One region of the Shewanella sp. AC91-MNA-CIBAN-0169 genome, then DNA from elsewhere that is predicted to be linked to it. Evidence: predicted binding sites of a transcription regulator. Region 1 holds the regulator's gene; the other holds the start of a gene.

Region 1 (11,110 bases):
ATTTATATAATAAAAAGTCTAAGCCATTCTATTATTGAGCTTTTTCAGCACTTAGAATAAGGACGCAGCTTTATGCTACCTATTCATTTTTATTATCTATCTTTTAATTGATGTCGATTAAATCTTTAAACTTACAAAAAAATCTCGTTATATTACTGATACCAAATGGTAATATTTAATGTCGCTGGCATAAATGATCCACCGCTTTGAGTTTGTTTAATCTCTGTAATTTCTATAGATGTTTGTGTGGATAACCATAAATTAATTTCGTCTTGTAAACCACAATCAGCTTGTTCTATCGGTTTCATCCAAAAGCTTAGTTTAGGTTTTAACACTTTAGTAAATACTTTGATTTTCATCATTATTTTGAACTCCATTTCAAGATGTGAACACTTGTCATCTAACATTTTAGTATTTATGCGTTGAGCGGTTTGCGGCAAATAAAGAAAAGAGCTGAATTTCAGCTCTCAAACATTCCCGATATGACATAAAAAAGACCATCAATAATGGTCTTTTTTAACAAAACTACTCTTGCAACAGGTCTTTGCAAATATGCACCAAATCCGACTGCACAGCCGCAGCAGTCACCTCACGCCCTGCCCCTGGACCGCGAATAATCAAAGGATTACCTTGATAAAACGCACTGCGAATAACAAACACATTATCCCCTGGGGTTAAATTCGCATAAGGATGATTATTATCAACCCACTGCAAACCCACTTCAGCCTGTAACTTACCTTCGACTTTATCCAGCGAAGCCACATAACGTAGCACCTTGTTCTGTTCAGCTGCAGCGACATACTGCTGCAACAAATCATCGTCTAACTCACTGATGCGCCCTAAAAAATCTTCTAGTGACAACTCTGCTAAAGCTTGAGGCACTAATGAGTTAAGACTAATATCGTCTAGCTCTACCGCTAAACCTATCTCGCGAGCCAAGATTAACAACTTACGTTGCATATCGCGGCCAGATAAGTCATCGCGTGGATCCGGTTCAGTAATGCCTAAACTGCGAGCATGCAGTACTAATTCTGAGAACGGCTTACTGCCATCATAATTTTCGAACAACCAACATAACGTGCCCGAGAAAATACCACCCACCGCTTCAATAGTGTCACCACTATTACGTAAGTCATTTAACGCATGTTGAATAGGTAAACCTGCGCCACAACTGGCGTTATAACGCCAAAATAAGCGGCGATTACTCAGCTGCTGCTTTAATTCACGATAAAATGGCAATGGCCCTGAGCCGGCTAATTTATTGGCACTTACCACATGAATACCACGGGCAAATAGCTCGGGATATTGTAAGGTTAAGGCGGCACTAGCACTGATATCTAAAGCGACAATTTCATCGCATGATAACTGCGCTAATTGATCAAAAAGCTGATCATAATCCCATTCAATGCCTTGCTGTTGATAATCTTGCTGCCATTGTTCAAGGTTAATTCCGTCGTTAGAAATTAATGCTTTTTTCGAACCGACTAAACCAACGAGCTCAACAGAGGCTTCAAGTTCGTGATCTAATGCTGGACTGGCGCGTTTAAACAAATCAATCCACGCCTCACCAATGTTACCCACTCCCAGCAATAACACTCCAATACGCATTCTTGGTCCAGCACAACGACGATGTACTTTTTGGGTCAATAAACTCACTTGAGCTTGCGGGACTAAGGTGACCAAACTTAATGCATCTTGATAAATCGGTTTGGCATCACGGCTGAGTAGTCGGGCAAAACTGCGTCTAAAGTGATGAGCATCGGCACTGACTAATGCCACTAGGCCTAAGTCAGTTTGGGCACTCAACTCTTCAATCAAAAATTCACTGCTGTATTGAGTGAGTAAAGCTTGCACTTGTTTCTGGCTTTCAAGCGTTAACGCCAACTCAAACTTATGTTGTGCCAGAGACCAATAAGCTAACGGTGTGATACCTGCTTTATCTAAAATAGCCAACAATGGTTCAATGTCTGCGTTCATTTTAAAACTAAACAACACCACTTCATTTAAGTTAGTCACTACTGGCGCACTTGCTGATGAACTCAGTGGCGCAATTAGAGTAAAGTCAGTGTGTGAAGCGTAACTTGAGCGTACCGCTAGGCTCACGTCGGTATTAAATAACGGCTGTAAGGTCCGAGAATGCAATACAGGAGAGCCCAGGCGCGCTAAGCGGTCAGCTTCGGCTAATGACATACTCTTGAGTAATTTAGCATCATTAATTTTATTCGGGTCGGCGTTAAATACCCCTTCAACGTCGGTCCAAATAGTAACGCGTTCAATGTCAGCTAAGCTGGCAATTAAGGTGGCACTAAAATCAGAACCATTGCGACCCAGCAATAAGGTATCGCCGTGGCGGTTAGCGCATATAAAGCCGGTGATCACTAAACGCTCTTGCGGGTGCAAGGCTAATAAGGCCTGTACCTTGTCACGAGACTCAGCCACTAAAATATTGGGTACGGCGCCTTCATCGGCTACCAAAATAGAGCACGCATCGACATGAGTCGCAGCTACGCCCATTTCTCGTAACAAAGCGGCCATTAAGCGCGCCGACCAACGTTCACCAAAACTCACCACTTGGTTTAATTGGTAATCGTTACGTTGCTCTAAAGATAATAAGCTGACTAACTGAGATTTGTCGGTAGACAAACGTTCGCGTAAATCACGCGCTTGCTCGTTTGATAATAATTGTTCAATTAACGTCTGCTGGTAACTGATCAGAATTTGCAGCTCTTCTTGCCACAACTGACCGCTGTCACGCAGGCTCAATAATTTGTATAAGAAGTTAGTCGTTTTTCCGGCGGCGGATACCACAACTAAATCATCACTCTGGCCATGCGTAAGTAGAATATGTGCAACACGGCGATAGCAATCTGCATCCGCTAAACTTGAACCACCAAACTTATGTAAATGACTTCGCGTCATTACTGACTCCTTAAACAACTACGACTTTTGTTGCGACTGCTAGACTTCTATTTTGAAACCAATAGTGTTGCAAGTGCATGTTTTGCTATTTTACCCAATTTGGTCGAAACCACAGCTAACTTAAACTCGAATTAAGCTGATTTTATCGCGGCAACAGCTGCTAGGCCTGCTTGAATATCGGCCAAGAGGTCATCTGCATCTTCAATACCGACAGATAGTCTCAATAAAGTCTCTTTAATACCAGCCTCTTGCCTTGCTTGTGGGTCCATTGCTCTATGGGTCATGGTGGCCGGAACGGCGACTAAACTTTCCACTCCGCCTAAACTTTCGGCAATACTAAACAACGACAGCGCCTTTAAAAATGCCACCACTTCCGCTTCGCCGCCAATTAACTCAAAACTTAACATAGCACCAAAGCCTTGTTGTTGTTTTGCCGCAATTTCGTGACCTAGATGGTCTTTTAAACCCGGATAATACACCTTGGCCACCACATCACTGGCGCTGAGTAACTCAACAATCTTTTGTGCATTACGTTGATGCTCACGAATTCGTACCGCTAAAGTACGTAAGCCTCGGAGGGTTAAATAACTGTCAAATGCTGAACCCGTAAGCCCAAGAGTATTTGACCACCAATGTAACAACTCACCCACTTGAGGATCTTTAGCCACTACCGCTCCACCGACCACATCGCTATGACCATTGATGTATTTGGTGGTTGAGTGAATAACAATGTCTGCACCTAATAATAATGGCTGCTGTAATATTGGTGATAAAAAGGTGTTATCGACTGTCACTAGCGCGCCAACGTCATGGCAAGCGATACTAATGGCATTAATGTCTACCACCCGCAATAAAGGATTCGATGGCGTTTCTAACCACACCATTTTCGGTTTTTGAGCTATCGCTTTGCTCAGCGCTTGCGCATCAGTTTGATCAACAACCAATAACTTAAATTGGCCTTTTTTGGCCAAGTTAGTAAATAAGCGGTAACTGCCACCATAACAATCGTGCGGCACAACCAATAAATCCTCTGGGCCAAGTAAGCTAGTCACCAATGTAATCGCCGCCATGCCGGTACATGTCACCACGCCGGTAGCACCTTGCTCGAGTTTGGCGAGTGCGTCACCTAAAATACATCGAGTAGGATTACCCGAACGACTGTAATCAAACTCGCGCGGATTATTGTGGCCATCGAATGAATAATTGGTCGATAAATAAATCGGTGGCACGATAGCACCATGTTGTGTGTCTGTTTCAATACCTTGGCGAACGGCCAATGTGGCGTTTTGATGCTTAGTCATGGTGACTCCTAAAATTTCACAAACACACAAAGAGATGTCTAGACGTCCAAATTTACCTAAGAGATCCCCATCCGTCAACTTAAATAGACGTTTAGACGTCTAAACATCAAGAAATCTATTTGCAATCGGGATTAAATAGTAGCAATAATTTGACTAGAGATTGTAACGGTTTAAAATCTGCAGCGTATTTATCGTTAAGGGTAAGTTAATGACTGAGTGGAATGGCGAATATATCAGCCCATATGCCGAGCACGGCAAAAAAAATGAACAAGTAAAAAAAATTACGGTTTCTATCCCTTTAAAAGTATTAAAAGTACTGACGGATGAGCGGACGCGTCGCCAGATAAATAATCTGCGCCATGCAACTAACAGTGAACTGCTATGCGAAGCATTTTTGCATGCGTACACAGGTCAACCATTACCTTATGACGGTGATCTATCAAAAGATCAGCCTGATAGCATTCCAAGTGAAGCGAAAAAGTTAATGGATGATATGGGTATCGAGTGGGAAGAGCTCGAATAATTCACTGATTAGTCAATACCTCACAGACTTTGAAACGACCCTAATAAGAAGTCGTCATGTTTTTAAAGAGAACTTATGATGTCATTTATCGATCCAACGACCTTGATACTGGCATCGATTATCGTGTTTTTTGGCGCGCTAACCCAAAGCTTAATTGGCTTTGGGTTAGCCGTTGTTGCAAGCCCGCTACTGTATATTGTTAATCCTCAATTAGTTCCTGTTCCTATTATTGTTATGGGCTTTGCCATTTCTGCAATGACCTTATTTAGAGAACGCGGTCACCTACAATTTAATGGTTTGCAATATGCCTTACTCGGGCGGATCCCTGGGGGGTTTTTAGGCGCTGGATTATTGCTGTTTGCCCCACAAGCCATACTAGGCTTAGTGATTGCAGGCATTGTGTTTATTGCTGTTATTCTTAGCATTTTTCGCTTTACCGCCCCCATTAATCGCCTCAGTTTATTTATCGCTGGGGTATTTTCAGGCATATTTGGCAATATCGCTGCTATCGGTGGTCCACCAATGGCCATTTTGCTTGCAGGCCAAGACCCAAGTCAGTTTAGAGCGGCATTATCTGCCTTTTTCGTGTTTAGCTCATTAATTGCCTTAGCTATTCTAACCATCGTCGGCTTAGTTGAAGTGAAGCATTTATGGCTATCACTGCTATTATTGCCTTCAGTCGTTGCTGGTTATCTTGTCTCAGGTAGATTAATTGGCCGCGTTGATAAAGATAAAACCCGCATAGTCACCTTAGTGTTATGTAGTATTAGTGCCACTGTATTAGTGATTATGTCGACCAACACGTTAATGAGCTAATCAGCTATTCTGCACCTGTAAACAAAACCAGCCATCAATGGGCTTGATCTCAAATGATGATTAATAATCCCTCTATTTAGTAAAAACCTGCTTATCAAAAGTCTATTTCTCAACTAAAAATACCCATAATAAGAATCAAAAAAATCTCTTTTATCTCCCCTAACAAACTCATCATCTTTACGCAATAGATCCACATCACACTAGTCCATTAGATTTCTTTCAATTAACTTTTTTTCAATTAGATTTTTCTCATGGATATGATCTACTTCAAATTAACACTACTCACTTTTAGGTAACATTGTTTACAGCAAAGAAATAATTAAATGCTGTTAATGCACAACCCTAATAAGCCCGACAGAGGACAAAATGATGAACACTTACATTAAAGTTGGTATCGCAGTTGCTATGGCATTATCACTTGGCACCCAAGTGATGGCTGCAGATGGTGGTAATCCTAAAAAAGGTAAGCACCTGTACAAAAAAGAATGTAAAGCCTGCCACAGCGCTAACAGTGAAGGCCCTGAACTCACCCCAATGACCAAAACCATGAGCCAATGGGATCGTTTCTTTACTCGTGATAAGCACAAAGCTAAACCTGCCGTTTTTGAAGCCTTATCAGAAAAAGACATAAAAGATATTCAACAGTTTTTATATGACCACGCCGCCGATTCAGACCAACCAGCTACTTGCGGCTAAATCATCAATGCTGAGTCTATTTTCGTTCTAAACGAAACATCAGCCAATAAACCAAACGAAAAAACTGTGAGGCTTAGCCTCAGGGATCCTGACACAAAAAATTTGCCAAATTGACCGTGTTATTTGGCAAATAAAGGGGAGAAAGACCATGAGAACTCTCATCTCAATATTAGTGGCTAACGCGCTCTTTATGAGCGGCGCAAGCCTAGCAGCAGATACCGATGCACAAAAGATTGCCGATCTTAAACAACAACTCGCTACTATTAATGAAGATCTTGATTACTTAAATTCACGAGTTGACAAAACCGAGCGTCACACAGCCTTAGACAGAATAGCCATTACGGGTGATTTTAGAACCAAAGCACATTCATTACATTATCAAAACGTCACTTGGAACCCAGCCATGAACGTTAACTTTTCTGACTTTGGCGCTAAAGCCATGTCAGGAGTATTTGGCGATCCAAATAGCGCTACCTCACCGTTAGGCCAAATGATGATGGCAAACCCTGATTTAGCCAGCGCGTTTCAAAGCGGTATGCTGCAAGGCGTTATGCCAATGCTGTTGGGCCAAAAAACCCAACAGGACATTGATAACGATATATTTTATACCACGCGCTTACGCCTAAATATTGATGCTAAAGTGTGGGATAACGTCAGCTTTGCAGGACGTTTAACCATGTTTAAGAGCTGGGGAGACTCTGCTGGGGTTAAAGTATTCGACTCATGGAACTCATTCACCATGGATGGCACCAGTAGCGGTAGCACCAGTGGTGATGAGTTAAAAGTAGAGCGCGCCTATTTTAATTGGAAAGACATTAACGGCAGTGGCACTTACCTTTCTATTGGACGTCGTCCTTCAACGTACGGTCCACCAAATCATTATCGTGAAAATGAACTCAGAGGCGGCACGCCATCAGGTCACTTAGTCAATTTCAACTTCGATGGTCTTACCTTAGGTTACAACTTGGGTGATATCACCGGTATTGAAGGTCAAACAGTGCGTTTTTGCTATGGCCAAGGCTTTGAATCACAGTACGGCAATGGCGAATTGTTTGGTGACATCATCACTAAAGATACCCACCTCGGCGGGTTTAATATCGACGTGATTAATGACGGTAACCATTTCTTACAGTTCACTTTATTCGGTGCTAAAGATGTCAATGATGGCTTTACGGGCACCATGGCATTCCCTACTCAACTGGCGGGTATCTTTGCCCCAACCATGTATCAAGACATGCAAAAATTCGACAACTTTAACTTCGTCACCCGCGTACAACCAAGCGGTGTCATTGGTGATATGTACTTAGGTGGCCTAGGTTATGCCTATGAAACCGATGACGACCTGAAAATGTTTGCCTCATTAGGATGGACTCGTGCTGAACCCAACGGCAATGCTGGTTTGTTCGGTGGCATGTTAAGCGATGCAGTATTTGAAGCAGAGTTGAACAGCACTGGTACTGAAATCATTATGGTGCCAAAAGAAACCGTTGATAGCGACACCAAAGATGGTTACGGCATTTATGTGGGCATGCAAATTCCTGCACCATACGGCAAATTCGGTTTGGAATATAACTACGGTTCTAAATACTGGAGTCCCTTCACCCAAGCACAAGACGACCCAATCGGCAGTAAGTTAGCCACTCGTGGCCACGTTGCCGAAGCTTATTATATCTTTGATATTAATCCAAAAATGTTTATCAAGTTAGCCGGTTTGTATTACGACTATGAATATACCGGAAGTGGCTCACCAGTAGGTGCACCGATGAAGGTTGACGATGTGATTGCCGGTAGCGCGTACTCAATGTTGCCCGTTGTTGACACCGCCTATGACGTCAATGCCTCACTGACCGTTAACTTCTAACGCTAACTTAACCTTCTAACTTGGCCCCCCTGAGCACAAGCTCAGGGGTAAGGACAAATATCATGAAACTATTATCAGCACTGGCTGTATTACTGTTATTAAGCAGTAGCGCACAGGCTGCCTTTAACCATAAAGAGGCGCTGAAAGGGCCTTTTGCTAATGGCCCTGAAGTGACGACACAATGCTTAACCTGCCATAAAGAACATGCTGAAGAGTTTATGAAATCTTCACATTGGACTTGGGAGTTAGAGCAAAAACTACCTGACCGCACAGTGATGCGTGGTAAAAAAAACAGTATTAACAACTTTTGTGTATCGATATCGGGTAACGAACCGCGTTGTACCAGTTGTCATGCAGGTTATGGTTGGAAAGATTCTACATTCGACTTTAAAGACATGACCAAAGTCGATTGCTTAGTCTGTCACGACACCACGGGAACTTACATTAAAGATCCTGCGGGCGCAGGCGAGGCCTTAGCAAGAGTCAATTTAGCCAATGTTGCCCAAAATGTAGGTGCACCCGTGCGTGACAATTGCGGCAGTTGCCACTTTTACGGTGGCGGTGGTGATGCGGTTAAACACGGCGATTTAGACTCATCAATGTCTTATCCAGATAAAGCGACCGATGTCCACATGGATACCGATGGCAATGACTTCCAGTGTCAAACTTGTCACGTTACTGAAAATCATCAAATTACCGGTAACTCGATGGGCGTATCACCTGGTGGGGAAAACAAAATTGGTTGTGTAAATTGCCATGATGCTGCGCCTCATAAAAATGCAAAGCTTAATACCCACTCGGAAACGGTAGCATGTCAAACTTGTCATATACCATCATTTGCTAAAAATGAACCCACCAAAATGCGTTGGGATTGGTCACAGGCAGGTCAAGATCTTCCTGAAACAACAGACCAATACGGCAAGCACACCTTTATGAAAAAGAAAGGCAGCTTTATTTGGCAAAAAGACGTTAAACCACAATATGCCTGGTTTAATGGCCGCGCCGATGCGTATATGGCTGGCGATAAAATGGACCCCACTAAAACGGTTAAATTAGCTTATCCATTAGGTGATATTCGCGACCCTAAAGCTAAAATCTACCCATTTAAAGTGCACACGGGTAAGCAAATCTATGATGCTAAACTTAATATTCTGATAACCCCTAAAACGTACGGTGAAGGTGGCTACTGGGATAAATTTGATTGGGATTTAGCTGCAAAACTAGGCATGGAAGCTAACCCAACCATGGTAGAAAAAGGACTCAAATACAGTGGTCAGCATGGCTTTGTTGAAACTGAGATGTGGTGGCGCATCAACCACATGGTGTCACCAAAAGACAAGGCACTACAGTGTAATGACTGCCACAACAAAGGCGAGCGTTTAGACTGGAAAGCCCTTGGTTATGATGGCGACCCAATGAAAAATCGTAAAGGTATTAAACACACAAAAGCTGACTAATACTCAGATAAGCTCACTGCAACAGCAATAAGCTGATACAAAAAAACCGCTATCGACTTTACTATGGCGGTTTTTTTATTCGCTAAATAACCAACTAAAAATCCAAACCTTGGCACTGAAAATCTTGTTCAATAGCACTGATTGGATCGGTAAAGCGCAACCGTTTAGCCAATAATTGCAATGGTTTATCAAAGTTGTCCGGCCCTTTAGGTTGTAGCACTGGATAAAAGCGGTCATGTAAAATCGGCATGCCTAAACTTTGCATATGTACACGTAATTGATGAGTTTTACCGGTAATCGGACTTAACTCAAACAAGCCAAAACCATCTTTTACCGCCACTAAACTGATTTCAGAATGACTATTCGCCTCGCCTTCAACCACCTGCATGGTAAAGCTTGGATTTGCCGCCACAATACGATTTTTAACCGTCCAATGAATAGGAAGCGTACAAGTATTATCGGCTAATTCACTCACCAACCTAGGTGTTAATTTAGCGATGGCCTGATAATCTTTAGTGATCTTGTCATCTAAGAATAGCTGATGATATGCATGGCGTGTTTGCGGATTGAGCGTCATTAACATCACCCCAGCCGTGTCTTTATCGAGCCTATGTGCTGGGGCGACCGTATCAATTTGAGTCGCGATACGTAATCGATGCACTAAACATTCATTGACGTAATTTCCGCCTGGGGTAACAGGTAAAAAATGCGGTTTATAAACCACAATGGTATCAAGATCTTGATACAACACCAGCTCAGCAAAAGGCACTTTAGTTTCGGCCAGCACTTCGCGGTAATAATACACTTTGGCAGTGGCTTGATAGACACTGTCTGCGGTAATTAACTCACCATTTTGCCAATGAACTTTGCCATCTTTGATCCGTTGCTGCCACACACTGGCATCGATTTGCTTAAAATGATCGACCAAAAACTCAACTACTGTGTGGTATTGCTTACCTGCTAATTCATTAGCACGCGGCAACACAATATACGAAGGTTGAGCGGCAATGGCAGCGCTTGGTGTTTGGGAAGAGGATTGAGGATGATCCGCAGTGTAGTTTGATGAATTAGGCATAAACAACTTGGCTATATAAAGATGAAGGTAAGGTTCAAACGAGAAGGTATCTTATCAGGCTAGGTTTAAAATGTATCTTGATTACTTGATACCGATAACACAATATTGCGCTTATACATCCACGTGAGATTTTAGTAATTGCAGCACAAAATCCATGGTTTTATGGCAATTAGGTTGTTCAACTAAAATCAGCTTATCACGGTTATACATAGGTAAAACCTCTAACCAACGCTGACTCACCCAAGCGGCATCTTCTAAATGTGTTTGTGAATACAATTCCAGTAAATCTGGATTCACTTGATAAAATTGTTCAAGTGCGGCGCTGATAATTTCAAACTCACCCGCAATGGGCTCATGGCACCAATTAGCGCAAGGGAGCGCACGAGCAATCCAACAACCATCTCGTTTTTGCGCCGCAGATAAAATTTTAAGACGCTGTGTTCCCTCAATAACGATGCTTAA
Region 2 (11,110 bases), on a different contig from region 1:
CGAAAATGTTTTGAATGCCCATTAATGCTGACATACGTACCGCGTTACGTGCGTACTCCATGAACATCATGAAAGTTGCGCCATAGTTAATAAAACCGCCATGTAACGACGCGCCGTTCATAATACCGCTCATACCGAATTCACGTACACCGTAATAGATGTAGTTACCGGCAGGATCGTCTTGAATACCTTTTGAACCAGACCAAAGCGTTAAATTAGAACCGGCTAAGTCAGCGCTACCGCCAAGTAATTCAGGCAACATAGCACCAAAGAAACCAATTGAATTTTGAGACGCTTTACGACTCGCAATACCTTCGGCTTTATCTTGGCTTTCTTGGATAAAGGCTTGTGCTTTTGCTTCAAAATCTGCAGGTAAGTCACCTTTTAATACGCGACGTTCATATTCTGCAGCCAGTTCAGGGAACGCAACTTGGTAAGCAGCAAACTTGTCATTCCATAATGACTCGTTAGCAACACCTTTATGTTTAGCATCCCAACCAGCATACACATCAGATGGGATTTCAAAAGGAGCGTGTGGCCAGTTTAAGAACTCACGAGCTGCTGCAATTTCAGCATCACCTAATGGTGCACCATGACAATCATGGCTACCCGACTTGTTAGGCGAACCAAAACCAATAATGGTTTTACAGCAAATCATCGATGGCTTATCTGTTACAGATTTAGCTTGTTCAATCGCGGCGCGGATAGCATCAGGATTATGACCATCTACATCGGCAATAACGTGCCAGCCATAGGCTTCAAAACGCTTAGGAGTGTCATCAGTGAACCAGCCTTCAACATGACCATCGATAGAAATACCGTTGTCATCCCAAAATGCGACTAACTTTCCAAGGCCTAATGTTCCGGCTAATGAACTGACTTCGTGAGAAATACCTTCCATTAAACAGCCATCACCTAAGAAACAGTAGGTGAAGTGATCGACGATATCGTGACCTGGACGGTTAAACTGAGCCGCCAAGGTTTTTTCTGCAATAGCCATACCAACAGCATTACTCAAACCAGCGCCTAAAGGACCGGTTGTAGTTTCAACACCAGGGGTATAACCATATTCAGGATGACCAGGCGTTTTTGAATGCAGCTGACGGAATTGCTTTAGCTCTTCAATAGGCAATTCATAGCCAGTTAAATGCAATAAAGAGTATATAAGCATAGAGCCATGACCGTTTGACAGAACAAAACGATCGCGATCGACCCAGTTAGGATTAGTTGGATTGTGCTTTAGAAAATCATTCCATAGCACTTCGGCGATATCTGCCATCCCCATTGGGGCACCTGGATGACCAGAGTTAGCTTTTTGAACCGCATCCATACTTAGGGCGCGAATAGCGTTAGCGAGTACTTTACGAGATGACATGCTCTCTCCTGCTTGTTTGTAAGGTCTAACGGGCAATTGTGAAGCCATATTTTCCCCTACAAGGCGATGTGACGCAAATTAAAATTTTTCGGGTTTCTTTTTAACCGTTAAATAAACGGTGATTTCATACAATGCCAATAAATAAACATCGTAAATACAGCACCAAATGGTCAGGATGACCATAACATGAGATAAATACAGAGTAATTATTTATTGCCACTTATAAATAAAAAGTATCGTGATTGGCAGAGCTATGGCTCTGATTAGGCAATATAATCTCTAATCTATCAAAAACATTGTCTATTTTTATGATAAATACACCGCGCAAGTCGATGAGCATTTAAATAAAGCAATATGAATCAAACACTTGATTTCTCACCAGTATAAACATATCTATGATTAACAAAAAAAATTATGCTCCATTGCACAATTCTCCAGTTAAATTCGTACAAAGGGGTGTTATCAAATTAGATTTCGACTAAAATAGACGTCTAGACGTATATTCAAATGCAACCAACGAGATTCTCCTATTATGGCAAAGCACTTGTTTACCTCTGAGTCTGTCTCAGAAGGTCATCCAGATAAAATCGCCGATCAGATTTCTGATGCGGTATTAGACGCAATACTTGAGCAAGATCCAAAGGCTCGTGTTGCGTGCGAAACGTATGTCAAAACCGGTATGGTATTAGTGGGCGGTGAAGTCACCACTTCTGCTTGGGTAGACATTGAAGAAATTACCCGTAAAACCGTACGCGAAATCGGTTACACCAATTCAGATATGGGTTTTGATGCTGATTCATGTGCGGTACTTAATGCCATAGGCAAACAGTCACCAGATATCAATCAAGGTGTTGATCGTTCAGACCCTGCAGAGCAAGGTGCTGGTGATCAGGGTTTAATGTTTGGTTATGCCAGCAATGAAACTGATGTATTAATGCCTGCACCGATTACTTACGCGCACAAATTAGTTAAGCGTCAGTCTGAAGTACGCAAAGACGGCACACTGCCTTGGTTACGCCCAGATGCTAAAAGCCAGGTAACGTTTGCTTATGATGATGGCAAAATCATCGGTATTGATGCGATTGTATTATCTACTCAACATCGTGAAGACGTGAGTCAAGCTGATTTAATTGAAGCGGTAATGGAAACTATCATCAAGCCGGTATTACCTGCTCAATGGTTAAACAAAGACACTAAATACTTTATCAACCCTACTGGTCGCTTTGTGATTGGTGGCCCTGTTGGTGATTGTGGTTTAACAGGTCGTAAAATTATTGTAGATACCTACGGCGGTATGGCTCGTCACGGTGGTGGTGCTTTCTCTGGTAAAGACCCATCAAAAGTAGACCGTAGCGCGGCTTATGCTGCACGTTATGTAGCTAAAAATATCGTTGCAGCTGGTCTAGCTGACCGTTGTGAGCTACAAGTGTCATATGCTATTGGTGTTGCAGAGCCAACGTCTATTAGTATTGAAACATTCGGTACTGGTAAAGTATCAGAAGAAGTATTGATTAAATTAATACGTCAACACTTCGAATTACGTCCATACGGCTTAACAGCAATGCTAGATTTGGCACGCCCAATCTATCAGCAAACTGCTGCTTATGGCCACTTTGGCCGAGATATCTTCCCTTGGGAAGCGACTGATAAAGCTGAAGCACTTCGTGCAGATGCAGGTTTATAATCAGCCAGCATAATTATCGTCTTAAGCTAGTGTCTGTATTAAGCAAACACGATAAAAAATAAAACCGCCAACTGGCGGTTTTATTTTATCTATCATTGGCAATACAATGATTTGATCTCAACATTTAATCTCAACATTTAATCTCAACAATGGCTCAGATTATGTATCAACCCACTTGGCTAAACACAAAGATAACAGCAAACCACCAGCCATCAACGGCAACTAACCCCTGTGCGATAAACAGCCCTGTTACTAACATTCCAGCCATTAACTTGCCAGCCATTAAACAGTGGTCTGCAATCAAGTTATTCTATCGTCAACATATGCCGTATGCTCGATTAGCTCAGAAAGAGTCTGTGGCTGTCATTCATCATCTAAGCCCACCAGCTACTGATGAAGTTGATATAAGCCAGCAAAAAATAATCGCTGCGGTAAGAGTTAAACCTATTGGCCAATATCAATTAATCAATGGATTATTGGTTCACCCTGACTACCGTGGACAACAGCTTTCAACTCAGTTATTGAAATTTATCGCGCCCAAATTAACCGCTAAAAATTGCTTCTTGTTTGCTCATCCGTGGTTAATTGGCTTATATCAACAGCAGCACTTTATCGTTATAGATCAAAATGTCGTGATAGGTCAAAATGATTTATCAGCGATACCAGCAGACATCACTCAGTTGTATCGTCGCTATCACAGTGAACAACGACCACTAGTGTTGATGCAGCTCAATGATCCCGATAAATAATCTAGATTAATAATCTAACTCAATAAGATCAATGAGCCAAACTCAGACAAAATCTAGATCGTATTAAAGCCTCTCAAGGCTATTGCACACCAATAAATTTAGCCCAAATAGACTTAAGCGTAATCAAACTAAGTCAGCATAAGTACAAGGTGATCGAACTCGTTAACAATGATCGAAATGTGAACTTTCAATACACATAAACGACACTTGTTGCATTGTCATTACGGGCACTACTTTGACACTGATAGACGCTAAGTTAATCCGCTCGACATCGGTAAATAGCGTAATCGCTGCTTGATAATTATTGGTTACGCCACAAAATAGCCACATGTCTTGCCAGCGCACAAAATACCCCGATTGCTGCAATTGCGGATCATCTGGATTTTGTAAATCGGCTTCAACACACTCATACAACTCTGTCGCATCAGTCAACACCGCGGCTATTAGCTTCATATTGTCAAATGCAGATAATCTTAAATCCAAATAGGGTGAAAAGAGTGCTTCAAAGTTAGTACTCATAATATTCCTCATAAATAACCACTTTATCAACACCCCTTAGTATAACGATCACGTAATATTAGCTGTGGCCAGTAAACAATAATCACGTTGTTCAAAACGAAATTGATCAATCTCTGTCATTGCGGCTTTTTGTTGATGTGCTGCCAACGAACGCGCATTGTCAGCGGCAACATACGTCACCATAAATGGAAAGGTATCTGCCACTTGTTTTTTTAATTCGGTAACCAGCGCCGAAAAAACTCCCTGGCCGCGTTTTGATTCTTGTATCCAAACGGGTCCATATTGGCACGTGTTAGTCGTCGATAAAGCTTGTCCATTTAAATCGGCAAACTTAAGTTTTTGAATAATATGTCGGTACAATGGTTGCGAGGAAAAAAATGACCATTTTGCCGCCATCACATATCCAATGATCACCCCTTGCTCTTCAGCTACGATAAACCAATGTTGATTTATCAACTGGCTCACCTCTGCTTTAGTAAATGAATGAGCATGAAGTTGGCTATTTGAACCTACCAACTCATCATCAACATGGGCTCGTTCTAACTGCACAATAGCAGCAACATCGGTTAATAACGCCTTACGGATAATAAATGACAATGATTATTCCTTTGACCCTGAATTGGGAGATTGTTTCTTAGCCCATTCTATCACTAGCGCAACGGGCAGCGGAGACATAATTAGTGTTCCCACGCCAATGAGTGAAGCAATGACCAACATCCCACTGACTTGTTGACCGATATCACTTTGCCAATATAAGCCGACACCCACCAACAACATGATTAAACCGACGAAATGTAACACTTTAACTAATTTGATCATTTGCGACTCTTTAATACGTTAAATAATGTTCATTAATCCAAAACATTACAATTATTTACGCTCTTATTCACACTCAAGTAGTAGAATAACGGCAATTTTTTGGTATATGGAAATCTCTTAACATGATAAAGCATATTCTCGGCGCCACTGTTATATTTTTAGGCCTTAGTGCTTGTCAAAGCCACACTCAAATTGTCTCAAATGAACAATTAATTGGTACTTGGCATGTAGAAGTCGTCCTCGACACTCCTACCATTAATAATAGCCCAGCAAATTTAGTTTTTGCTCCAAACGGTGAACTGACAGGTAATAATAGCTGTAATCAATTTTTTGGTCGTTACGCCCAACAAGGTCACTTGCTACAACTTGCACCATCAGGTTCGACTATGAAAGCCTGTATCGATAGTTTAATCACCCAAGAAGCTGAACTGATGCAAGCGATTTCATTGGTAGAACAAGTTGATTTCTCTAAAGGAAAACTCAATCTATTGTCTATAAATGGTGATACGCTATTGGTACTGACAAAACAATCGTTACCCTTATCCTAAAGCCTATGGTTTAAATGAGTCGCCGGATTAGTTATTAGTGTCAGTTTAAAGTTCCATTAGAAAATGAATTTTTATTCAATAAATCTGATTCTTTCTTGACTTAATAAGTCAATCTATTCAAAATGTGCTAGATTTTTGAATAACAACTATAAGATGAATTATCACTATGCCAGCGACAAGAAATCAGGATGAGCTCGTACGCACTTTTAAAGCGATTCTCAAAGAAGAACGTTTTGGAAGCCAAAGCGAGATTGTTAATGCGCTTCAAGCCGAAGGATTCGGTAATATTAATCAATCTAAAGTATCACGTATGCTCAGCAAATTTGGTGCTGTACGCACTCGCAACGCTAAGCAAGAGATGGTGTATTGCCTCCCTGCCGAGCTAGGCGTACCTACTGCTGGTAGCCCAGTTAAAAATTTGGTATTGGATGTCGATCATAACCAAGCCATGATCGTGGTAAGAACTAGCCCTGGTGCTGCGCAATTAATCGCCCGTTTGCTCGATTCAATAGGCAAACCAGAAGGGATATTAGGTACTATTGCCGGTGATGATACTATTTTCATCTGTCCAGCAAGTATTAAAACCATTGATGAGACATTAGAAACGGTTAGATCTTTATTCAACTATAGTGAATAAAAAACCATTTCAATAAAAAAGCAATGCCATGGCATTGCTTTTTTATTACCTAAAACTGGCGTTTACGCATCATCAAATTGAGTTAAAAAATCCAATGATGGCACAAAGAAAGACGATCCAGTCAGCGCTTTAGTAAACAACATCAAATGATCATGATTCCCGTGACCATCACCGTGCACCATACTGCGGAGCATTTGTTCGAAGTGATCCGGTGTACGACATACTGAAATAAACATCAATCCTTGTTGTCTAATCGAACCATATGGCATACTTTGACGTAAAATTTCTAATGCGTTACCGTGTGGATCTTTTAAGTTAACTCGTTTTGTGTGGCTGGTTAATGGCTTATCTTCTGATTCATACTCAATATCATCAACTTTGGTACGACCAAAAATATCTTCTTGTTTTTTAAGCGGTAAACGATGCCACTTACTTAAGTTATGCATGTATTTTTGGACATGAACATAACTACCAGAGACAAATTCTTGATCTTCATCACCGACAAGTGCAACTTGTTGACGATGGCGTCCTTTAGGGTTTTCAGTACCATCAACAAAACCAGTTAAGTCACGACTGTCCATAAAGCGAAAGCCACGTTCCTCATCGACTAACTCGACCAAATCTTCAAACATTTGGTTAATTTCATTGGCGACAAGATGCAAAATATCATAGCGATCACAACGGATATGAATAAACAGATCATATTCCATTGCAGGTGCATCACGGTTACCTTCACTCATGGCCGGAAAAGGTTTTAATAATGCAGGGCGAGATTCTGGATAAAAGGTATCCCAAAAATTAGCCCCAATACCCACAAAGCCATTAAAAGCACTGTCGGCATATTGATCCGTGAGTTCATAAATATACTGCGCTACATTAGCAATAGATGGGCGTAACTGATCTTCAACACCATCGTTGGCATTAAACATCAAGTACACACTGTGTAAATTCCCTTCTGCGCAAATTCCTAACTGTTCACGAGGCATAACTTGGTTACCCATATTAACTTCATCCATCTTAATACTAAATGTCGGCCTAAACTGTGATAATTTAACGTTTTGATGTTATTCGACGGCGATTAACATCTCTTACCAGTTAAGCTAATCATTAGATTAACTTAATCAAATTTAAATTACTTGAAGTGTACTCACATTTAGCCCGTTTGTAATACATATTGTATTCATATTCGTGCAGATAACAGCTTGATCATTCATTACAATTGTTAACGAACTCACTAGAGTTAAGGGCCAAAAAGTAAGCCCTAAATCAGATATTTAGCCTATGTCATCGTAAAATTAGCCATTATTTTGCAAGCATGAGGTAAGTATCTTATTGCTGGGGTGTTTAAAGCAGCGTTATTACAAGTTAATAACGTACTGTTAGCAACACTTTTAGCAAACAAAGGGTAATTTGATAACCACTTTCCCCGAACTAAGGTTCACTACAGGCTGGACAATTAAAATTACAGCATTGATAGTTAATTAAAAATCACCAGTGGATGCGCTGTAATATTTATGTCCACTCGTTGACCGGGCATTAACGTCGTTGATTGGCTACTGACGTCCAAAATATCATCGCCAATTTGGACCTGATAATGACATACCGTACCAAGGAAATGCCTTTCGACAATGCATCCTCGGCCATTGATACGAGGATGTAATTCAATTTGCTGTGGTCTCAATAATAATTGCCCTTGGCTGCCAACAGGTAAAGACAATGCTTCTGTGCTGCTAAGATCGCCCAAAGAATAGTGCACTTGATGGCTGGAGGTGACCGTAACAGGTAAATAATTACCTGCGCCTAAAAAGTCGGCAACGTAGCGATCAGTTGGTGCACTGTATAAGGTTTCGGCTTTACCATGCTGAATAATGGCGCCATCCTTAAATAAAGCCAGTTTATCTGCAAACACAAATGCTTCATCTTTACTGTGAGTCACAAACACGGCACTGACATTACGTTGTTTCAATATGGCGCGAATTTCTAACATCATATCGTTACGAACTTGCGCATCGATATTGGAAAAAGGTTCATCTAGCAATAATAATTCTGGTTGATATGCTAATGCACGTGCAATCGACACTCGTTGCTGTTGACCGCCTGATAATTCATGCGGGTAACGCGATGCCAACCCGGTTAATTTAACCAACTCGAGCATTTCTTCCAATCGAGCTAACCGCGCAGTACGATTGAGTTCGTTAACCCCAAATAAGATATTGTCTGCCACGGTTAAGTGCGGAAATAAGGCATAGTCTTGAAAAATCATTCCCACACCACGTTGCTCGCTCGCAACAAACACACCATCACCACTCAGCGTTTGCCCATTGATGCTGATGCAACCTTGGCTAATGGCTTGTAAGCCCGCAATCGCGCGCAGCAGTGTTGTCTTGCCGCAGCCACTGGGGCCTAATAATGCGACAATTTCACCTTGCGTCAAAGTAAGATCTAAATGGCGCAACACCACTTGACCGTGATAATCGCTGCAAACATTTTCAATGGTTAAGGTTGACATAATTAGCCTTGTTGCTCCAAAGAGCGATTAAGATAAATCAAGGGTACAAGCCCAACTAACACAATCACAATAGCGGCCAATGCGCCATGTTCTAGTTTTTCATCTGAGACAAATTGGAAAACATAAGTCGCCAAGTTTTCAAATCCTATAGGACGCAATAATAACGCTGCGGGTAATTCTTTCATGCTTTCAATAAACACTAACAAAGCACCGGCAAAAATCCCTTTGCGTAATAAAGGCAAATGTACTCGCCATAGTAGCTGAGTAGGCGTTCGTCCTAAGGTAATACACGCCATGTCTAAAGAAGGGGAAATACGCTTATAACTGTTTTCTAAACTGCCGATGGATATAGCAATAAAACGAACACAAAAAGCAAAAATCAGTGCAAACACGCTGCCAGTCAGTAATAAACCTGGGCCTTGGGCGCCAAACCAATCGTAAATATCGTTAATCGCAAAGTCGATAAACGTCAGAGGTACTAATACACCAATCGCCAACACCGTTCCCGGTAAAGCATAACCAGTACTGCTCAATCTCGCGGGTAGCTGATCACTTTGTCGCGGACTCACACGGCGTACAAACATTAATATCAATGATAGGACTACGCACACACCACTGACAATAGCGGCAATATATAAACTGTTTAGGCTATACTGCCAAAATCGAACATCCCAACTTTCATTGAAATAATCGATAGCATATCCACACAACACAATGAAAGGTAATAAAAAGGCTGTAAATAACAAAACAGCGCAATAGCCTAATGCGACCCAAGCCATTTTTGGTGACAACACATATCTGTCAGCTTCATTAAGGGAAGATTGTTTTTGAAATAATTGTTGTTTCCGACGGGCAAAACGCTCAACCCCAATCATAGAAAATACCACTAACAGCATAATAGCTGACAGCTTTGCTGCCGCGGTTAAACTGCCATAGCCGAGCCACGTGTCGTAAACTGCTGTGGTTAATGTCGGTACAGCAAAATAACTCACGGTGGCAAAGTCTGCTGCGGTTTCCATTGCCACAAGTGCAACGCCGACAGCCAAAGCGGGTCTTGCCATTGGCAGCGCAAGACGCCAAAAACTGCGCCACGGACTACATCCCATGACACGCGATGCATATAACAAACTGGAAGACTGCTCCATAAACGCAGTACGCGCTAATAAATAAATATAAGGAAACAATACTAACGATAATATTATCGCTGCTCCGCCAAGACTGCGTATCGCGGGAAAGTAATAGTCGTGGGGAGATTGCCAGTCAAACCAAGCCCTCAATACACGTTGCACCGGACCTGCATAATCAAGCATGTCGGTATAAACATAAGCCACAATGTAGGCTGGCATCGCTAACGGGAGAAGGAGTAGCCATTGAAAGTAACGGCGAAAGGGAAAGTCACAACGGGCAATTAACCAAGCAGCTGGAATCGCTAAAAGTAGGGTTCCGAGTCCAACCAACAACATAAGCAATAAACTATTGACTATGTATGTCGGTAGCACTGTATTGAATAAATGGCTAAATACAGCTTGATCAGGAAGAGTGGACTGCACAATTAAGGCAATCAGTGGCAAGATTAATATTGCCGTAATAAAATAACCAGCAAGCGACCAGCTTCTGGTTAAACCTAAAATCATAAATAATACCGAGTTAACTTAGCGCACCATCAATAAATCTATCAATCTATCAATCTATCAATCTATCAATCTATCAATCTATCAATCATATCGATAATGCGCTGATAATGTTTAAACAAGCTTCAATTAAAGATCAAATTTCACTTCATCAAGCAGTTTTACAGCGTCTTGATGGTATTCAGCCAACTTATAGATAGGCAAACTATCGGCTTTAAAATCACCCCATGACGCCACTAATTCAGACGGTTCGACATCAGCCTTTACCGGATATTCCATATTAACTTCAGCATACATTTTCTGTGCAACGTTTGAAGTAAGAAATTCCATTAGCTTAATCGCATTATCTTTATGCGGTGAATGTTTGGCTAATGCCATACCTGATACGTTTACATGAGCACCACGGTTCTGTTGATTAGGAAAGTTAATTTCAACCGCTTCAGCCCAGCTTTTCTGATTTTTATCCATCAGCATGTTGCCGTAGTAGTAGCTGTTACCGATAGCAATGTCACACATGCCTTCTTTAACTGCTAATACTTGATCACGATCATTGCCTTGAGGCTTACGAGCTAAATTAGCTTTTACCCCTTCTAACCAGGTTTTCGTTTTTGCTTCACCGTCATGGGCAATCATCGACGC

What was found. The regulator MetJ, encoded in region 1, represses methionine synthesis genes. The targets are predictions, from matches to a motif close to TAGACGTCTAGACGTCTA.
Region 2: the regulator MetJ is predicted to act here: its motif matches at 1,860-1,877, upstream of metK (methionine adenosyltransferase).

Annotation. Positions count from the first base shown of each region.
Region 1 covers NZ_JBEOPM010000013.1:86,048-97,157, forward strand. Annotated here, with positions in the region: gene AAEY98_RS12655 (hypothetical protein) at 153-362, opposite strand; gene AAEY98_RS12660 (bifunctional aspartate kinase/homoserine dehydrogenase II) at 526-2,919, opposite strand; gene metB (cystathionine gamma-synthase) at 3,051-4,220, opposite strand; gene metJ (met regulon transcriptional regulator MetJ) at 4,429-4,743, shown strand; gene AAEY98_RS12675 (sulfite exporter TauE/SafE family protein) at 4,819-5,559, shown strand; gene AAEY98_RS12680 (c-type cytochrome) at 5,926-6,255, shown strand; gene AAEY98_RS12685 (DUF3373 domain-containing protein) at 6,404-8,116, shown strand; gene AAEY98_RS12690 (tetrathionate reductase family octaheme c-type cytochrome) at 8,179-9,573, shown strand; gene AAEY98_RS12695 (pseudouridine synthase) at 9,668-10,648, opposite strand; gene AAEY98_RS12700 (LON peptidase substrate-binding domain-containing protein) at 10,760-11,110, opposite strand, start outside.
Region 2 covers NZ_JBEOPM010000011.1:34,023-45,132, forward strand. Annotated here, with positions in the region: gene tkt (transketolase) at 1-1,375, opposite strand, end outside; gene metK (methionine adenosyltransferase) at 1,908-3,059, shown strand; gene AAEY98_RS11070 (GNAT family N-acetyltransferase) at 3,221-3,808, shown strand; gene AAEY98_RS11075 (hypothetical protein) at 3,971-4,327, opposite strand; gene AAEY98_RS11080 (GNAT family N-acetyltransferase) at 4,376-4,924, opposite strand; gene AAEY98_RS11085 (hypothetical protein) at 4,928-5,146, opposite strand; gene AAEY98_RS11090 (META domain-containing protein) at 5,269-5,694, shown strand; gene argR (transcriptional regulator ArgR) at 5,861-6,331, shown strand; gene AAEY98_RS11100 (Dyp-type peroxidase) at 6,394-7,332, opposite strand; gene AAEY98_RS11105 (ABC transporter ATP-binding protein) at 7,809-8,840, opposite strand; gene AAEY98_RS11110 (ABC transporter permease) at 8,843-10,474, opposite strand; gene AAEY98_RS11115 (Fe(3+) ABC transporter substrate-binding protein) at 10,601-11,110, opposite strand, start outside.